One region of the Streptomyces sp. NPDC012508 genome, then DNA from elsewhere that is predicted to be linked to it. Evidence: riboswitches for the same ligand, from Rfam matches in the RefSeq annotation. Region 1 holds a riboswitch; each other region holds the start of a gene.

The links. Region 1 has a riboswitch for cyclic di-AMP ahead of ACFY8U_RS27475 (M23 family metallopeptidase). Riboswitches for the same ligand answer to the same signal wherever they lie in the genome.
Positions count from the first base shown of each region.
Region 2: linked by a shared signal. The riboswitch ahead of ACFY8U_RS03530 (peptidoglycan DD-metalloendopeptidase family protein) and the one ahead of ACFY8U_RS27475 (M23 family metallopeptidase) in region 1 are both predicted to bind cyclic di-AMP.
Region 3: linked by a shared signal. The riboswitch ahead of ACFY8U_RS14315 (M23 family metallopeptidase) and the one ahead of ACFY8U_RS27475 (M23 family metallopeptidase) in region 1 are both predicted to bind cyclic di-AMP.

Region 1 is NZ_JBIBEO010000008.1:361,977-367,023, reverse strand. Features, by position in the region: gene ACFY8U_RS27485 (pitrilysin family protein) at 1-994, shown strand, start outside; gene ACFY8U_RS27480 (M16 family metallopeptidase) at 1,021-2,388, shown strand; cyclic di-AMP (ydaO/yuaA leader) riboswitch at 2,602-2,768, shown strand; gene ACFY8U_RS27475 (M23 family metallopeptidase) at 2,781-3,566, shown strand; gene ACFY8U_RS27470 (GntR family transcriptional regulator) at 3,737-4,420, shown strand; gene ACFY8U_RS27465 (HPr family phosphocarrier protein) at 4,653-4,934, opposite strand.
Region 2 is NZ_JBIBEO010000001.1:830,384-835,430, forward strand. Features, by position in the region: gene ACFY8U_RS03525 (SGNH/GDSL hydrolase family protein) at 1-759, opposite strand, end outside; gene ACFY8U_RS03530 (peptidoglycan DD-metalloendopeptidase family protein) at 931-1,887, opposite strand; cyclic di-AMP (ydaO/yuaA leader) riboswitch at 1,892-2,078, opposite strand; gene ACFY8U_RS03535 (tyrosine-protein phosphatase) at 2,439-3,248, shown strand; gene ACFY8U_RS03540 (DUF6126 family protein) at 3,264-3,419, opposite strand; gene ACFY8U_RS03545 (helix-turn-helix domain-containing protein) at 3,440-4,120, opposite strand; gene ACFY8U_RS03550 (aspartate aminotransferase family protein) at 4,196-5,047, opposite strand, start outside.
Region 3 is NZ_JBIBEO010000004.1:19,028-24,074, reverse strand. Features, by position in the region: gene ACFY8U_RS14320 (PP2C family protein-serine/threonine phosphatase) at 1-1,169, shown strand, start outside; cyclic di-AMP (ydaO/yuaA leader) riboswitch at 1,382-1,529, shown strand; gene ACFY8U_RS14315 (M23 family metallopeptidase) at 1,541-2,635, shown strand; gene ACFY8U_RS14310 (aldo/keto reductase) at 2,781-3,728, shown strand; gene ACFY8U_RS14305 (PrsW family intramembrane metalloprotease) at 3,749-5,047, opposite strand, start outside.

The DNA.
Region 1 (5,047 bases):
CTCGCTGCTCGCCGCCCTGGACGACGAGTCCATGGAGAACCAGCGCGACGTCGTCAAGAACGAGCGCCGCCAGCGGTACGACAACGTGCCCTACGGCACGGCCTTCGAGAAGCTGACCGCGCTGGCCTACCCCGAGGGTCACCCCTACCACCACACGCCGATCGGCTCCATGGCCGACCTGGACGCGGCGACGCTGGAGGACGCGCGGGCCTTCTTCCGCACGTACTACGCGCCGAACAACGCGGTGCTCTCGGTCGTCGGCGACATCGACCCGGCGCAGACCCTGGCCTGGATCGAGAAGTACTTCGGCTCCATCCCGTCCCACGACGGCAAGCTGCCGCCGCGCGACGGCACGCTCCCCGACACCATCGGCGAGCAGCTGCGCGAGGTCGTCGAGGAGGAGGTCCCGGCCCGCGCGCTGATGGCCGCCTACCGCCTCCCGCACGACGGCACGCGCGAGTGCGACGCCGCCGACCTCGCCCTGACCGTCCTCGGCGGCGGCGAGTCCTCCCGGCTCCACAACCGGCTGGTCCGCCGCGACCGTACGGCCGTGGCCGCCGGCTTCGGCCTGCTCCGCCTGGCCGGCGCGCCCTCGCTCGGCTGGCTGGACGTCAAGACGTCCGGCGGGGTCGAGGTGCCCGAGATCGAGGCCGCCGTCGACGAGGAGCTGGCCCGGTTCGCCTCCGAGGGCCCGACGCCCGAGGAGATGGAGCGCGCCCAGGCCCAGTTGGAGCGGGAGTGGCTGGACCGGCTCGGCACGGTCGCGGGCCGCGCCGACGAACTCTGCCGCTACGCGGTCCTGTTCGGCGACCCGCAGCTCGCCCTGACCGCCGTCAACCGGGTCCTGGACGTCACCGCCGAGGAGGTGCGTGCCGTCGCCGAGGCCCAGCTGCGGCCGGACAACCGCGCGGTGCTGGTCTACGAGCCGATCGGCACCGAACAGAACGACGCCGAGCAGAGCGACAGCGACGAGGAAGAGGGAGCGGACCAGTGACCGACGCTGCCGCGTCTTTGACGAGCATGACGTTCCACCCGCAGCCGGAGCCGGGCACCGCCAGGCCCTGGGCCTTCCCGGCCCCGGACCGCGGAGCGCTGGACAACGGCCTGACCGTGCTGCGCTGCCACCGCCCCGGCCAGCAGGTCGTCGCCGTCGAGATCTTCTTCGACGCCCCGCTGGAGGCCGAGCCCGCGGGCCTCGACGGAGTCGCCACGATCATGGCCCGCGCGCTCTCCGAGGGCACGGACCAGCACAGCGCCGAGGAGTTCGCGGCCGAGCTGGAGCGCTGCGGCGCCACGCTCGACGCGCACGCCGACCACCCGGGTGTACGGGTCTCCCTGGAGGTCCCCGTCTCGCGGCTGCCCAAGGCGCTCGGGCTGCTCTCCGAGGCCCTGATCGCGCCCGCGTTCCTCGAGACCGAGGTCGAGCGACTGGTGCGCAACCGTCTCGACGAGATCCCGCACGAGACGGCCAACCCGGCCCGCCGGGCGGCCAAGCAGCTCTCCAAGGAGCTGTTCCCGGCCGGTTCGCGCATGTCCCGGCCGCGCCAGGGCACCGAGGAGACGGTGGAGGCGATCGACGCCGCCGCCGTCCGCGCGTTCTTCGAGGCGCACATCCGGCCCTCCACGGCCACGGCCGTCGTCGTCGGCGACCTGACCGACGTCGACCTGGACAAGGTGCTCGCCGAGACGCTCGGCGCCTGGACGGGGAACTCCGCCGAGTCCCGCCCGGTTCCGCCGATCACGGCCGACGACACCGGCCGTGTGGTCATCGTCGACCGCCCGGGTGCCGTCCAGACGCAGCTGCTGATCGGCCGTGTCGGCGCGGACCGGCACGACCGCGTCTGGCCGGCCCAGGTCCTCGGCACGTACTGCCTCGGCGGCACGCTCACCTCCCGCCTGGACCGCGTCCTGCGCGAGGAGAAGGGCTACACCTACGGCGTCCGCGCCTTCGGCCAGGTGCTGCGCTCCGACGGCAAGGGCAACGGCGCCTCGATGCTCGCCATCAGCGGCTCCGTCGACACACCCAACACCGGCCCGGCACTTGACGACCTGTGGAAGGTGCTGCGCACCCTCGCCGCGGAGGGTCTGACGGACGCCGAGCGCGATGTCGCCGTGCAGAACCTGGTGGGCGTGGCACCGCTCAAGTACGAGACCGCCGCCTCCGTCGCCGGGACCCTCGCCGACCAGGTCGAGCAGCACCTTCCGGACGATTTCCAGGCGCAGTTGTACGCGCGCCTCGCCGAGACCGGCACGGTGGAGGCGACGGCCGCGGTCGTCAACGCCTTCCCCGTGGACCGTCTCGTCACCGTGCTCGTGGGTGACGCGTCGGAGATCGAGGAGCCGGTGCGCGCCCTCGGCATCGGCGAAGTGACCGTCGTCACCGGCTGATTGAGCCGGACCGCCGGCGCGGTCGGCGGCACCGGAGGACCCCGACGTCACAGTACGTCGGGGTCCTCCTTTTTTGTCCGTATTGCCGCAGAGGGTGGGTGTATGGCCTGTGGCATGTCTTACAAACTGGCGTGTCTGTTTGGTGATTGAAAGATGGTCCGCTTAGCGTCAGTCCGGCTGTTCGCCAGTTGCACCCGCCGCACCCGCGGCATCGGACAGTCATCGCCGAGTCCCCGTCAGGCGCGAGCCTGGGGAGCCGGGGACCCACACGAAGTCCCTGGGGTGAATCGGACGCCTTCGCACCCGTGCGGAGGGGCCCGTAGGAGACCTTCCTGCTCCGAACCCGTCAGCTAACCCGGTAGGCGAGAAGGAAGGAAAGGAACAGCCCCTACATGGCGTTCACCCGTGCCACCGGGAAGCATCGTGGTCCGAGCCGTCTGGCGCGCCGCAGCGCCGGCATCGCCGGCGTCGCGACCCTCGCCACCACCGGCGTCATCGGAACCCTCGCCTCCCCGGCACTCGCCGTCGACACGGACGCGGCCCCCTCCGTCGAGGACACCGGGCTGACCCAGATCGTCGCCGCCGACTCCCTCGCCGAGACCGTCGACGCCCAGGCCGCCGCCCAGGAGCGCGAGGCCGCCGAGGCCGAGGCGAAGCGCAAGGCGGAGGCCCGTGCCAAGGCCGAAGCGAAGCGCAAGGCGGAGGCCCGCGCCAAGGAGATCCGCGAGGCCAAGGAGCGCGCCGCCCGTGAGGCCGAGCGCAAGCGCCTGAACTCCTTCCAGCTCCCCGTGGCCGGCTCGTACGTCAGCACCGGTTACAAGACCGGCGGCTCGCTCTGGTCCTCCGGCAGTCACTCCGGCATCGACTTCCACGCCGCCTCCGGCAGCAAGGTCGTCTCCGTCGGCTCCGGCACCGTCGTCGAGGCCGGCTGGGGCGGCGCGTACGGCAACAACGTCGTCATCCGGATGAACGACGGCACGTACACCCAGTACGGTCACCTCTCGGCCATCAGTGTCGGGGTCGGCCAGTCCGTCACCCCGGGCCAGCAGATAGGCATCTCGGGCTCGACCGGCAACTCCACCGGCCCGCACCTCCACTTCGAGGCCCGCACCACCGCCGAGTACGGCTCGGACATCAACCCGATCGCGTACCTCCGCGCCCGCGGTGTGAACGTCTGACCGTTCGCGGTCTTCCCAGCGCGTCAGAAAAGCCCCGGCTCGTACTAGGCCGGGGCTTTTCGCTGACCAAAAACATATCCATGGTTCCGGGGGAGCCATCGGAAACAATGCCCTGCTGCAATAGAGTCCCGGGAGAACCGGTTTCGCGCGGATTAAGGCGGAGGTCGAACATGCGCATTCCCGCGCACTCTGTATGCACGGCGATCCGGGACGACATCGTCCTCGGGGTCTTCGAGCGCGGCAGCCGGCTGACCGAGGAGCAGTTGGCCCGCCGTTACGGAGTCTCCCGCGTCCCCGTCCGCGAGGCGCTGCGCACCCTGGAGTCCGAGGGCTTCGTGATCACCCGCCGGCACGCGGGCGCCCACGTCGCGGAGCCCAGCGAGCAGGAGGCGGCCGACCTGCTGGACGTACGGTCCCTGCTCGAACCGCTCGGTGCCGCGCGCGCCGCGCAGCGCCGCACGGAGGCGCACCTCAAGGTGCTGCGGGGCCTGGTCAGGCTGGGGCAGGAGCGGGCCAGGCGGGGGCAGGCGGAAGACCTGCGCTCGCTCGGCGGCTGGTTCCACGAGACGCTGGCCCAGGCCTCGGGCAGCCCGGCGCTCACCGCCCTGCTCACCCAGCTCCGGCACAAGATCGCCTGGATGTACGCGGTCGAGATCCCCGCCCAGCCCGTCGAGGCATGGGCCGAGCACGGCGCGATCGTGGACGCGGTGGCGCGCGGCGACGCCGAACGGGCTCGTGCGCTGACGGCGTCGCACGCCGAACGGTCCCTGGCGCTGCACCGGCTGAAACGCCCGGAGCGCGGGCGTGTGAGGGTTTCGCAACATGTCGTCAACACCGCGAGCGTCCGGAATTAACGAGCGGGCCGTATACAAAGGGTGGGAATTTCGCGGGCCTGTCCCTTCGTACAGGGGATGGCGCCCGGAAATTTTCGGTGCGCAAAGTGCTGCCCGCAATGCGTCGCCCGCAATGCGCTGACCGCAATGCGCTGACCGCAAATACGTCGCACGGAGTGTGCCCGCGGAATCGGGGGGACGAAAAAGCCGCGCCGCCGGTGTTCCGGCGTGCGCGGCTTTTTCGGAGATCAGGTCAGACGGTCTCGGGAAGCTCCTCGAGCCCCTCGGCAACCAGCTTCGCCAGGCGGTCGAGCGCGGCCTCGGCACCCTCGGCGTCCGAAGCGAGAACGATCTCCTCGCCGCCCTGCGCTCCCAGGCCGAGCACCGCGAGCATCGACGCGGCGTTCACCGGGTTGCCATCGGCCTTGGCGATCGTCACGGGGACGCCGGAGGCCGTGGTGGCACGGACGAAGATGGAGGCGGGGCGGGCGTGCAGGCCCTCGGCCCAGCCGACGTTGACGCGGCGCTCAGCCATGGTGTTGCCCTTCAAGTCTCAAGCGGGTTGTCTAGACCAGTCTCTCACGGGCCGCGGGGTGCTCGTGGCCGACCTTCGGCCCCCGCGGGAAGGCCGATCGGTCCTCCTTACCT
Region 2 (5,047 bases), on a different contig from region 1:
GTGGTCGCCGGAGCTCTCGCCGCGCAGCCGCCGGCCGATCCACGGCACGAGGTACTCCCTGGCCCAGTTGATGTCGTCGCGGCGCACCTCGAGCGTGCCGCGCGGCGGGAGCGGGGGCCAGGGCTGGTCCGGGTCGGCCGGTACGTCCATGCCGAGGACCTGGGCGGCGCGCAGCGCGACCCTGGTGTGGCCCTCGGGCGAGAGGTGCAGCCGGTCGTCGTCCCAGGCCCGCCTGTCCTGCACCGACTTGAGCGACCACAGGTCGAGGACCGGGCAGTCGTAGCGGTCGGCGATGGACCGGACATGGGCCGTGTACGTGGCGATCTTTCCGCGCAGATGCCGGAGGACGGGGACGTCGCGGGTGTCGAAGCCGGTCGTCACCATCACCGTGCCGACGGCCGACGTCAGGTCGGCGACGGCGCGCTCGAAGCGCTCGGCGACGTCGTCGGGGTCGCTACCGGGGCGGATGATGTCGTTTCCCCCCGCGCAGAAGGTCACGAGGTCGGGGGCGAGTTCCTTGGCCCTGGGGACCTGCTCCTCCACGATCTGGTCCAGGAGGCGGCCGCGTACGGCCAGGTTGGCGTAACGGAAAGCGTCGTGCTCCGGCACTCGGTCGGCGAGCAGCACCGCGAAGCGGTCCGCCCAGCCCACGTACCTCCCGTCGGGCCCGGGATCTCCCACGCCCTCGGTGAAGCTGTCCCCGATCGCCGCGTACGACCCGAATACGTGCGTGTCTCTTGATCTCGAATCGTCTGCCACGGGAGCACATCTTTCCCTTATGGATGTGACCTACGCGACCGTAAGGAGGGGTTGACGCCGGGTGAGATACGCCACCGGTCAAGATTGCACCAAGCCGGAATACGCGCGAGGGCCCGGCACTCGGAAGTGCCGGGCCTCTGCGGGTGCTGCCGGTGCGTCAGATCAGGCGTGTCAGATGCTGACGCCGTGCGAGCGCAGGTAGGCCAGCGGGTCGATGTCCGAGCCGTAGCTCGGGCCGGTGCGGATCTCGAAGTGCAGGTGCGGACCGGTGGAGTTGCCGGTGGAGCCCGAGAGACCGATCTCCTGGCCGCCGGTGACGGTCTGGCCGGCGGAGACGCCCAGGGAGGAGAGGTGGGCGTACTGCGAGAACGTGCCGTCGGCGTGCTGGATGACGACCTCGTTGCCGTACGAGCCGCTGTTGCCCGCGGAGTAGACGGTGCCCGCGCCGACGGCCTTGACCGAGGTGCCGGAGGAGGCGATGAAGTCGACACCGGTGTGGTAGCCGGAGGACCACATGGCGCCGGAGGCCCGGTACGGGGTGGAGATGCCGCCGCTGACCGGGGAGACCCAGCCGGAGGAGGCCTGCGCGGGGGCGGACGTCGCGGGGGCGGTGCCGGCGGTGTCACGCTCGGCGGAGCGCGAGGCGCGCTCGTCGGAGGAGGGCTTCTCGGCCTTGGGAGCCGCCTTGGGAGCAGCCTTCGGAGCGGCCTTGGGTGCTGCCTTCGGAGCGGCCTTGGCGGTCGACTTGGCGCCGAGGGTGAGCTTCATGCCGGGCAGGATCAGCGACGGGTCCTCGCCGACGACCTGGCGGTTGTCCGCGTAGAGCTTCTTCCAGCCACCCGCGAGGTGGTGCTCGGCGGCGATCTTCGACAGGTAGTCGCCACGGACGACGGAGTACGTCTTCGGCTTGGCGGCCTTCTCCGCGGCCGGGGCCTTGGCGGGGGTCGCGGCGGCGACGGCGGCGACGGCCTGCTGGGACGTCACGGACGGCGCGGCCTGGTCGGCTGCGTGGGCTCCGGTCGCGCCGAACAGGGGCAGGGCGACGACGGCGCCACCCGTACCGGCGGCGACGAATCCACGCGTGAGCGGGTTGACCTTGGGACGGCGGTGCTTACCCTTTGCGGGCATGGCGAATTCCTCTCCGTCGCCTGCGAGGTGAGCTGTCGGGTTCGAACTGGAGATGTCCGGCCGCGTATCACGCGGCTTCACCCCGAGCCGTCCGGAACGACCGGATCGGCGTACTACCTGGGTCCCCCGCTCCTGCCGTACGTGGGTGGGTGCGGATACCGGACGGTGGCAGGATTCGGCGGGTCCGACCGGATTGAGCGTGACGCTAGACCAGCGGATCGGGGCGAACAAGCCGCTGCTTTTCATTCGCAATCAGGGGCGGGATATCCGCGCCGAATTCCGGTCACCCTCCGTGGATGGCGGATCTTCGATTTCCTTTTCCGGCACGGGGATTGCACAAGACGATCAGGCACGGTCCGTCACCTCTATGACGCTGCTCACGCGCCGAATCCCATCTCCCCTGCAACCAGGGCGCGTTATGCCTTAGGGCCCAATTCGGACAGAACACCCATTCCCATACCCCGGGGGTGTGCGGCGGCTCCCCGACCCGGGATGATTGGCCCAGGAATCGATCAGCAGTCGATCCCGACCGCCAACCTTCAGGAGCACTCGTGACGCAGCAGCTGCCGCAGGTCTCGTCGACCGAACCCGAGCTCACCGGGGTACGCAACTTCCGGGACGTGGGCGGACTGCCGACCGTGGACGGCGGTTCGGTGCGATTCGGCCGTCTCTTCCGCAGCGGCCACCTGGCGCACGCCACCGAGGAGGACGCGGCGTTCCTCTCCACCCTCGGGCTCCACACGGTCTTCGACTTCCGCAATGCGGCCGATGTCAAGATCGAGGGACCGGACGTCGAACTTCCCGGCGTACGAAATGTGAACATACCGCTCAACGACCCGGCCGACGGCAAGGAGTTCTGGAAGCTGGTCAGTACCGGCGAGCTGGAACAGCTCCGCGGCATCCTGGGTGACGGCAAGGCGGCGGCCCGAATGTCCGATTCGTACCGGCAGATCATCATCGAGCGGACGGCGGAGCACAGCCGCGTCCTGCACGCACTGGCCGAGGACAGCGTCCCCGCGCTCATGCACTGCGCGGCCGGCAAGGACCGCGCGGGTCTGTCCATCGCCATCTCGCTGCTCGCGGTGGGCGTGGAGCGGGAGGCGATCGAGGCCGACTACGTGAAGTCGAACGACCCGCACCGCCGCTACAAGGTGCGGCGCAGCTCCACCTCCGCGGAGGCCATGGCGCCCGAGGTGATGGAGCTGCTCAGCCCGCTCTTCGACGCGCGGATCACGTACCTGCGTACCGCGTTCGAGACGATGGAGCAGACGTGGGGGACGGTCGAGCGCTACCTCACGGACGGCCTGAAGCTCACCCCGGAAACGCGGGCGCGGCTGCGCGAGCGTCTCGTCGAGGCGTGACCCCTCCCCCGTCCGCTACTGGTTCTGCCCGCCGAGCATGAAGAGCAGGTAGAGGAAGCCGGCGAAGAGGTGCCCGGCCACCAGATAGGCGAAGAGCCGGAGCACCAGCCCCTTGGGGAACTTGCCGGCCTCGCGCTCCTCGCCGGTGACCGGCGCAGACTTCTCGGACATATCGGCCTCTTTCGAAGGGGTCAGCGGAGATGCGGGGCTCCGTCGCCGAGGCACAGCTCGGCGGCGGGGCTCTGCATGAGCGTGTGGACGAAGAGCAGCTCGGCCCCGCCGCGGCCGACGGCGCCGATGCGGTGCGGGGTGAGCGAGTCGAAGTGCGCGCTGTCCCCGGGATCCAGGATGTGCACGGCGTCGCCCAGCGCGAGGCGCACCTGCCCGTCGAGGACGTGCAGCCACTCCTCGCCGGGGTGGACGCGCACGATGTCGGCCCGGGTGGCGTACGGGACGTGGACGCGGAGCGCCTGCAGGGCGCGGCCGGGTCCGCCGGCCTGGCGGTAGGTCCAGCCGTCGGCCTCGACGGGCTCGGACCGGCTCGCCCGGACGATGGGATCGCGCTCGGGCGGAACCTCGCCCAGGAGCTCGGAGACCGTCGTACCGTAGATACGGGCGAGCGCCAGCAGCATCGGGAGCGAGGGCTGGCGGTGGCCCGTTTCGAGCCGGGAGAGATGGGCCGGGGAGAGTCCGGCCCGCTGGGCGGCGACCTCCAGGGTCAGCCCGCGGCGCCGGCGCAGGGCGCGCAGCTGCGGGGCGACGTGCGGCGCGTCCGGAGGGGCGACGGACGCCTCGGGCAGGGCGTCGGGCGGACTGTCGGACGCGCCCGGTGCGGCGGGGTCCGCGGACTGCTTCCCGGGGAGGTGTGCCATGCCTCCATTCCGCCAGGAACTTTCCTCTGAGGCAACTTTCTTGCCCCAGAGGCAAAAGCCCGTGTCGCGCGGCGGTCAGCGCTGTGCGACCGCCTGCTTGACCAGCGTCTTTCCGAAGTCCCACATCAGCCCGCCGCCCGCGTGGGCGTCGTCCATCACGGCCGTGAAGGCGGTCACGAAGCGGTCCACGTCGGCCTCGTCGATGATCAGCGGCGGAATCAGCTTGATCACCTCCATGTGGTCCCCCGACACCTGGGTCAGGATCCGGTGACGCTGGAGCAGCGGCACGACGACCATCTGCGCGAAGAGGCCCTTGCGGGCGGTCTGCAGCATCGTCCACCGGCTGCGCAGTCCGAGCGAGGAGGGCCGCCCGAACTCGATCCCGATCATCAGGCCGCGCCCGCGGATCTCGTGCAGCAGCTCGTAGCGCGGCACGAGCTCCTTGAGGCGTGAGGAGAGCAGGTCGCCGATCCGGCGCGCGTGCGCCACCGTCCCCTCGTTCTCCATGACCGAGAGCACGGCGAGCCCGGCGGCCATGGCCTGCGCGTTCGACCCGAAGCTGGCGGAGTGGACGAGGACACGGTCCATGGACGAGTAGACCTTCTTGAAGATCCAGTCCTTGCCGAGCGTCGCGCCGACCGGCACGTATCCGCCGGAGAGCGCCTTGGCGACGCAGAGCAGGTCCGGTTCGACGCCGTCCTCGTGCTGGTACGCGTAGAAGTCCCCGGTCCTGCCGAGCCCGGTCTGCACCTCGTCGGCGATCAGCAGCGCCCCGTGCCGGTGCAGCACCTCCTGGGCGGCGCGCAGGAAGCCGGGCGGGGCCTCGTGCACCCCCTTGCCCTGGATGGGTTCGACGACGAACCCGGCGACGTCGCCCTTGCGCAGCTCGCGCTCCAGGGCGTCGAGGTCGCCGAGCTCGATCGCGGT
Region 3 (5,047 bases), on a different contig from region 1:
GGAACGGCAAGGGGAACGGGCAGGGAAACGGGAACGGGAACGGGACCCCCCGGGCGCGTGCCGAGCGGACCCGCCGGTTCCTCCGCGCCCTGCCCCCGCTGGTGATCCTCGGCGGGGTCGTCTTCGACCTCTCCACCCCGCCCGCGTACACGGCCGCTCCGATGTTCTCGGCCGCGCCGCTCCTCGCCGCCCCGTTCTTCTCGATGCTGACGACGCTGCTCACGGGCATCGCCGCGATCCTCGCCGGCGTCGGGCTGCACCTCTACAACGGGACCGCCACCGAAGTCCCGTCCCTCACGGAGACGTTGACCGTCATCACGGTCTCCGCCCTCGCCCTGCTGGTCAACCGGGTCGTAGTGCGCAGCGGGGAGCGGCTCGCCTCGGCGCGGGTGATCGCGGAGACCGCGCAGAAGGCCGTCCTGCCGACGCCCGCCGAGCGGATCGGCGGGCTCCATGTCGCCGCCCGCTACGAGGCCGCGCAGGCGGACGCGTTCATCGGCGGCGACCTGTTCGCCGTCCAGGACACGCCGTACGGGGTACGGCTCGTGGTCGGTGACGTCCGGGGCAAGGGGCTCGACGCGGTGGAGGCGGTCGCCATCGTGATCGGCGCCTTCCGGGAGGCGGCCGAGCAGGAGGCCTCCCTCGAGGGCGTCGCACAGCGCCTGGAGCGGGCCCTGGCCCGGGAGGGTACGCGCCGCTCCAGCCTCGACGCCTTCGAGGGGTTCACCACCGCCGTCCTGGCCGAGATCCCGCGCGGGGACGGGCACGTACGGGTGGTGAACCGCGGCCACCCCGAGCCGCTGCTGCTGTACGCGGACGGAGGCCTCGCCCACCTCGAACCGACCGAGCCCGCCCTGCCGCTCGGCATGGGCGAGCTTGCCGCCTGGCCGGACCGGGCCGACGAGGTCCCGTACCCGCCGGGGGCCACGCTGCTCCTCTACACCGACGGGCTCTCCGAGGCGCGCGACGCCTCGGGGGCCTTCTACGATCCGGCCGAGCGGCTCGCCGGGCGGATCTTCCCGGGACCCGAGGAACTGCTCGACGCGCTGGTCGACGACGTCCGCCGGTACACGGGCGGAGGCTCCACGGACGACATGGCACTGCTCGCGGTGAGCCGGCCTGCGGCCGGGCAGCCGGAGCGGCGCAGGACGATGCCCGTGGTGCCGTGACCATCCGTAGTGGAGAGGTACCGCTGCGATAACAATTGACGAACCGTCAGTTTCGGGGCGGCAGTAAAGGTCTGGACTGAAGCGGGATCAAATCGGGCTGTACCAGTTCAATCTCGGGAATGATCAAGCAGAACAGCTTGGAATCCGGCCCTCGTGTCTATTAACGTTCGATAACGCAGCGCGGTCGTCCCAGCCGTCGTAAGAGACGGCACCGCGCGCACGCGCCGAATCTCGAAAGGGAACCGGGGAACCACCACTTGGGGTGAATCGGGCACCGTCGCACCCGTGCGACACCGCCCGTAGGAGACCTTCCTGCTCCGAACCCGTCAGCTAACCCGGTAGGCGAGAAGGAAGGAAAGGAGTACGCCTCCGTGGCGTCCAACACCCCTGCTCCCGAGGGTCTTTCTGACGGGTTCAACGCGTTCGGCGCCCCGGGCGCCGCCGGGACGGACGACGACGCGACGACGTGGGGGGAGTGGAACCCCACCGAGGACTCCCTTCGCCAGCAGGCCCGTTCGGGCGGCCGTCACCGTGTCGTGAAGCAGCGCTCCGCGTTCGCCCGCTCCTCCACCGTCCTCGGTGTCGGCGTCATCGCGGCCGTCGGCGCGGGCGGCATGGCGACCGCCAAGGACAAGCCGCCCGTCTCGATATCCCTCCCCGATCTGAACCTGCCGGACGCCTCCGAGCTGCCCGGCGTCGGCGACCTGATCTCCGGCGAGGACGGCACGGACGGTACGGGCTCCGGGAGCAACAACCCGCAGCCGCTCACGGCCACCCTGGCGCTCCCGGCCGACAGCACCGACAGGGCCGAAGGCTCCCCGGCCGCCTCGACGGCGGACGCCGGCGAGGCGCTGCGCGCCCGCATCATGCAGCAGGCCGAGCAGCAGCAGGCCTCCGCCGACGCCGACAAGAAGGCCGCGGCGGAGAAGGCGGCGGCCGAGAAGGCCGCGGCCGAGGCGGCGGCGAAGGCGGACGCGGCGGAGAAGGCGGCGGCCGAGGAGAAGCGGAAGGCCGAGGAGGCCGCCGCGGCGAAGGCCGAGGCGGAGCGCCTCGCGAAGCTCGCCGCGAGCTACTCGCTGCCCACGTCCTCGTACACCCTCACCTCCACGTACGGCCAGTCCGGCTCCATGTGGTCCTCCGGCCAGCACACCGGCCTCGACTTCGCGGCGCCCACCGGCACCCCGGTCAAGGCGGTGCACGGCGGCACGATCACGTCAGCGGGCTGGTCCGGCTCGTACGGCTACCGGATCGTCCTGGAGCTGGAGGACGGCACGGAGGTCTGGTACGCGCACCTGTCCTCGATGACGGCGAGCGTCGGCCAGTCCGTGGGCACCGGTGACACCATCGGCCGCGTGGGCGCGACCGGCAACGTGACCGGGCCGCACCTGCACCTGGAGGTCCACACCCCGGGCGGCGCGGGCGTCGACCCGGCGGCCTGGCTGGCGGGCAAGGGCATCTCCGTCTGACCCCGCGCGCGAACACGCGCCGGCTCCCCGCGCGCGTCGCGCCGGCTCCCCGCGCTCCTTCCCACGGCTTCGGCAGTCCTGGCGGCGTCCCCCCGACGCCAGGGCTTCCGGAATACCCGTACAGCCGTGGGTGTTCGAGCTTCGCATGACCTCTCTTCGCCCGCTGGGCAGCTCCGACCTGCACGTCTTCCCCCTGGCGCTGGGCGGCAACGTCTTCGGCTGGTCGGCCGACCAGGCGCAGTCCCTCGCCGTCCTCGACGCCTACACCGCCGCGGGCGGCAACTTCATCGACACCGCCGACATGTACTCCCACTGGGCCGAGGGCAACCAGGGCGGCGAGTCCGAGACGCTCATCGGCAAGTGGCTGGCCACCCGCGGCAACCGCTCCGACATCGTCCTCGCCACCAAGGGCGGCGCCCACCCCCGGTACAAGGGCCTCTCCGCGACCACCATCAAGGCCGCGGCGGAGGAGTCGCTGCGCCGGCTCGGCACGGACTACATCGACCTGTACTACACGCACTTCGACGACACCTCCGTCCCGGTCGAGGAGATCGTCACCGCGCTGGACCAGCTGGTGAAGGACGGCAAGGTGCGGGCCGTCGCCGCCTCCAACATCGCGCCCGAGCGGCTCCAGGCCTCCCTCGACTTCGCCGAGACCGAGGGGCTCGCCCGCTACGTCGCCCTGCAGCCGCACTACAACCTGCTCTCACGCGACACGTACGAGGGCGAGCTGATGGCCACCACCGAGCGGGCCGGGCTCGCGGCCGTCCCGTACTTCGCGCTGGCGTCCGGCTTCCTCACGGGCAAGTACCGCCCGGGGAAGACCGTCGACAGCGTCCGCGCCGAGGGCGCCGCCGCGCACGCCGGGACCGAGCGGGGCCGGCGGATCCTGGCCGCGCTCGACACCGTGGCCGAGGCGCACGGCGCGGAGGTCGCCACCGTCGCCCTGGCCTGGCTCGCGTCCCGGCCGACCGTCGCCGCGCCGATCGCCTCGGCCCGTACGGTCGAGCAGCTCCCGGCCCTGGTCGCGGTCGCGGACCTGCGACTGACCGACGCCGAACTGGCCCTCCTGACGGAGGCCTCCGCGGCCTAGGAGCGTGCAGAGAGGGGCGCCTAGCTGCGGTACGGGTTGTAGCCGCCGTAGTCGAGGTACTGCGGCGGCGCCCACACCCGGCCCGTCGCCCGCGCCGCGTACGTCAGGGCGGGCGATGCGACCGCCTTGCGCTGCCAGAGGTGGTGGAGCAGCTCCTGCTCGCGCGCGGTGAACTCCGGTCCCGCCGCGCCGCGCTGCGCGCGATGGCGCAGGAACGCGAGGGTCGTCGCGAACGCCTCGTACTCCCCGACCGCGGCGGCGGCCGGCTTGCCGTACGTACGGCGGGCGAAGTCACGGGCCACGGAGCGGGCCCGCATCGAGGAGAGCGCGAGCGGCTCCGCGGGCGAGAGCCAGCCGGCCGCCGCGTACGCCGGGAGCTGCCCGGATATCGTGCGCAGCTCGCGCTGCCGGCTCCATATCGCGAGCCAGGTGAGCAGGGCGAGGGTGGGCACCATGAACATGCCGTAGACCAGGATGAAGCCCAGCGGCCCGAGCATCGTCGCCGAGCCGTTCCACAGGGCGTGCATGCCCATGGCGAGGAGCAGTCCGGCCAGCGGCAGCAGCGTCCGGCGCAGCCGCAGGAACTTGCGGCGGGAGGTGGCGAGGGCGGCGAAGGCGAAGCCGAGGCCGGTGAAGACGGTGAAGAGCGGATGCGCGAACGGCGACATCACGACCCGTACGAAGAACGTGCCCGCGGTCATGGCGCCGAGGCCGCCGGAACCGACGTCCTGGTCCTCGCCGAAGGCGTTGCCGAGATAGAGGATGTTCTCGGTGAAGGCGAAGCCGGTGGCGGTGAAGCCGGCGACCACGACGCCGTCGACGAGTCCGGTGAAGTGCCGTCTGCGGAAGAGGAAGATCAGCAGGATCGCCGCGGCCTTGGCGCTCTCCTCCACGACCGGTGCGACGACCGTGGCGCCGAGGGACTCGGCGGAGGCGGGGTCGGCGGTGGCGGTCGCGATCCAGCGGACCGCGAAGGAGTTGGCGAGGATCGCGACGAGCGTGGCGGCGAAGGCGCCCCAGACGAAGGCGAAGATCAGATTGCGCCAGGGACCCGGTTCGACCCGGTCCAGCCAGCGGAAGGCGGCCAGCAGCAGCGGAACGGGCAGGACGGCCAGCGCGAGCCCGACGAGGAAGCCCTCCGTGCCGGTCTGCTCCCGCACGATCGCCAGGATCACCAGCGCGCAGATCGCGAGCACGGTGATCACGGCGACGGCCCGGACCACCTTGCTGCGCCAGAAGGCGCGACGAGGCCTGTAGCGCCACTGGGCGCGGTCCGGGACGGCCGCAAAGTCCGGCTCTTCGGTGTCCCGGGTGGGGAC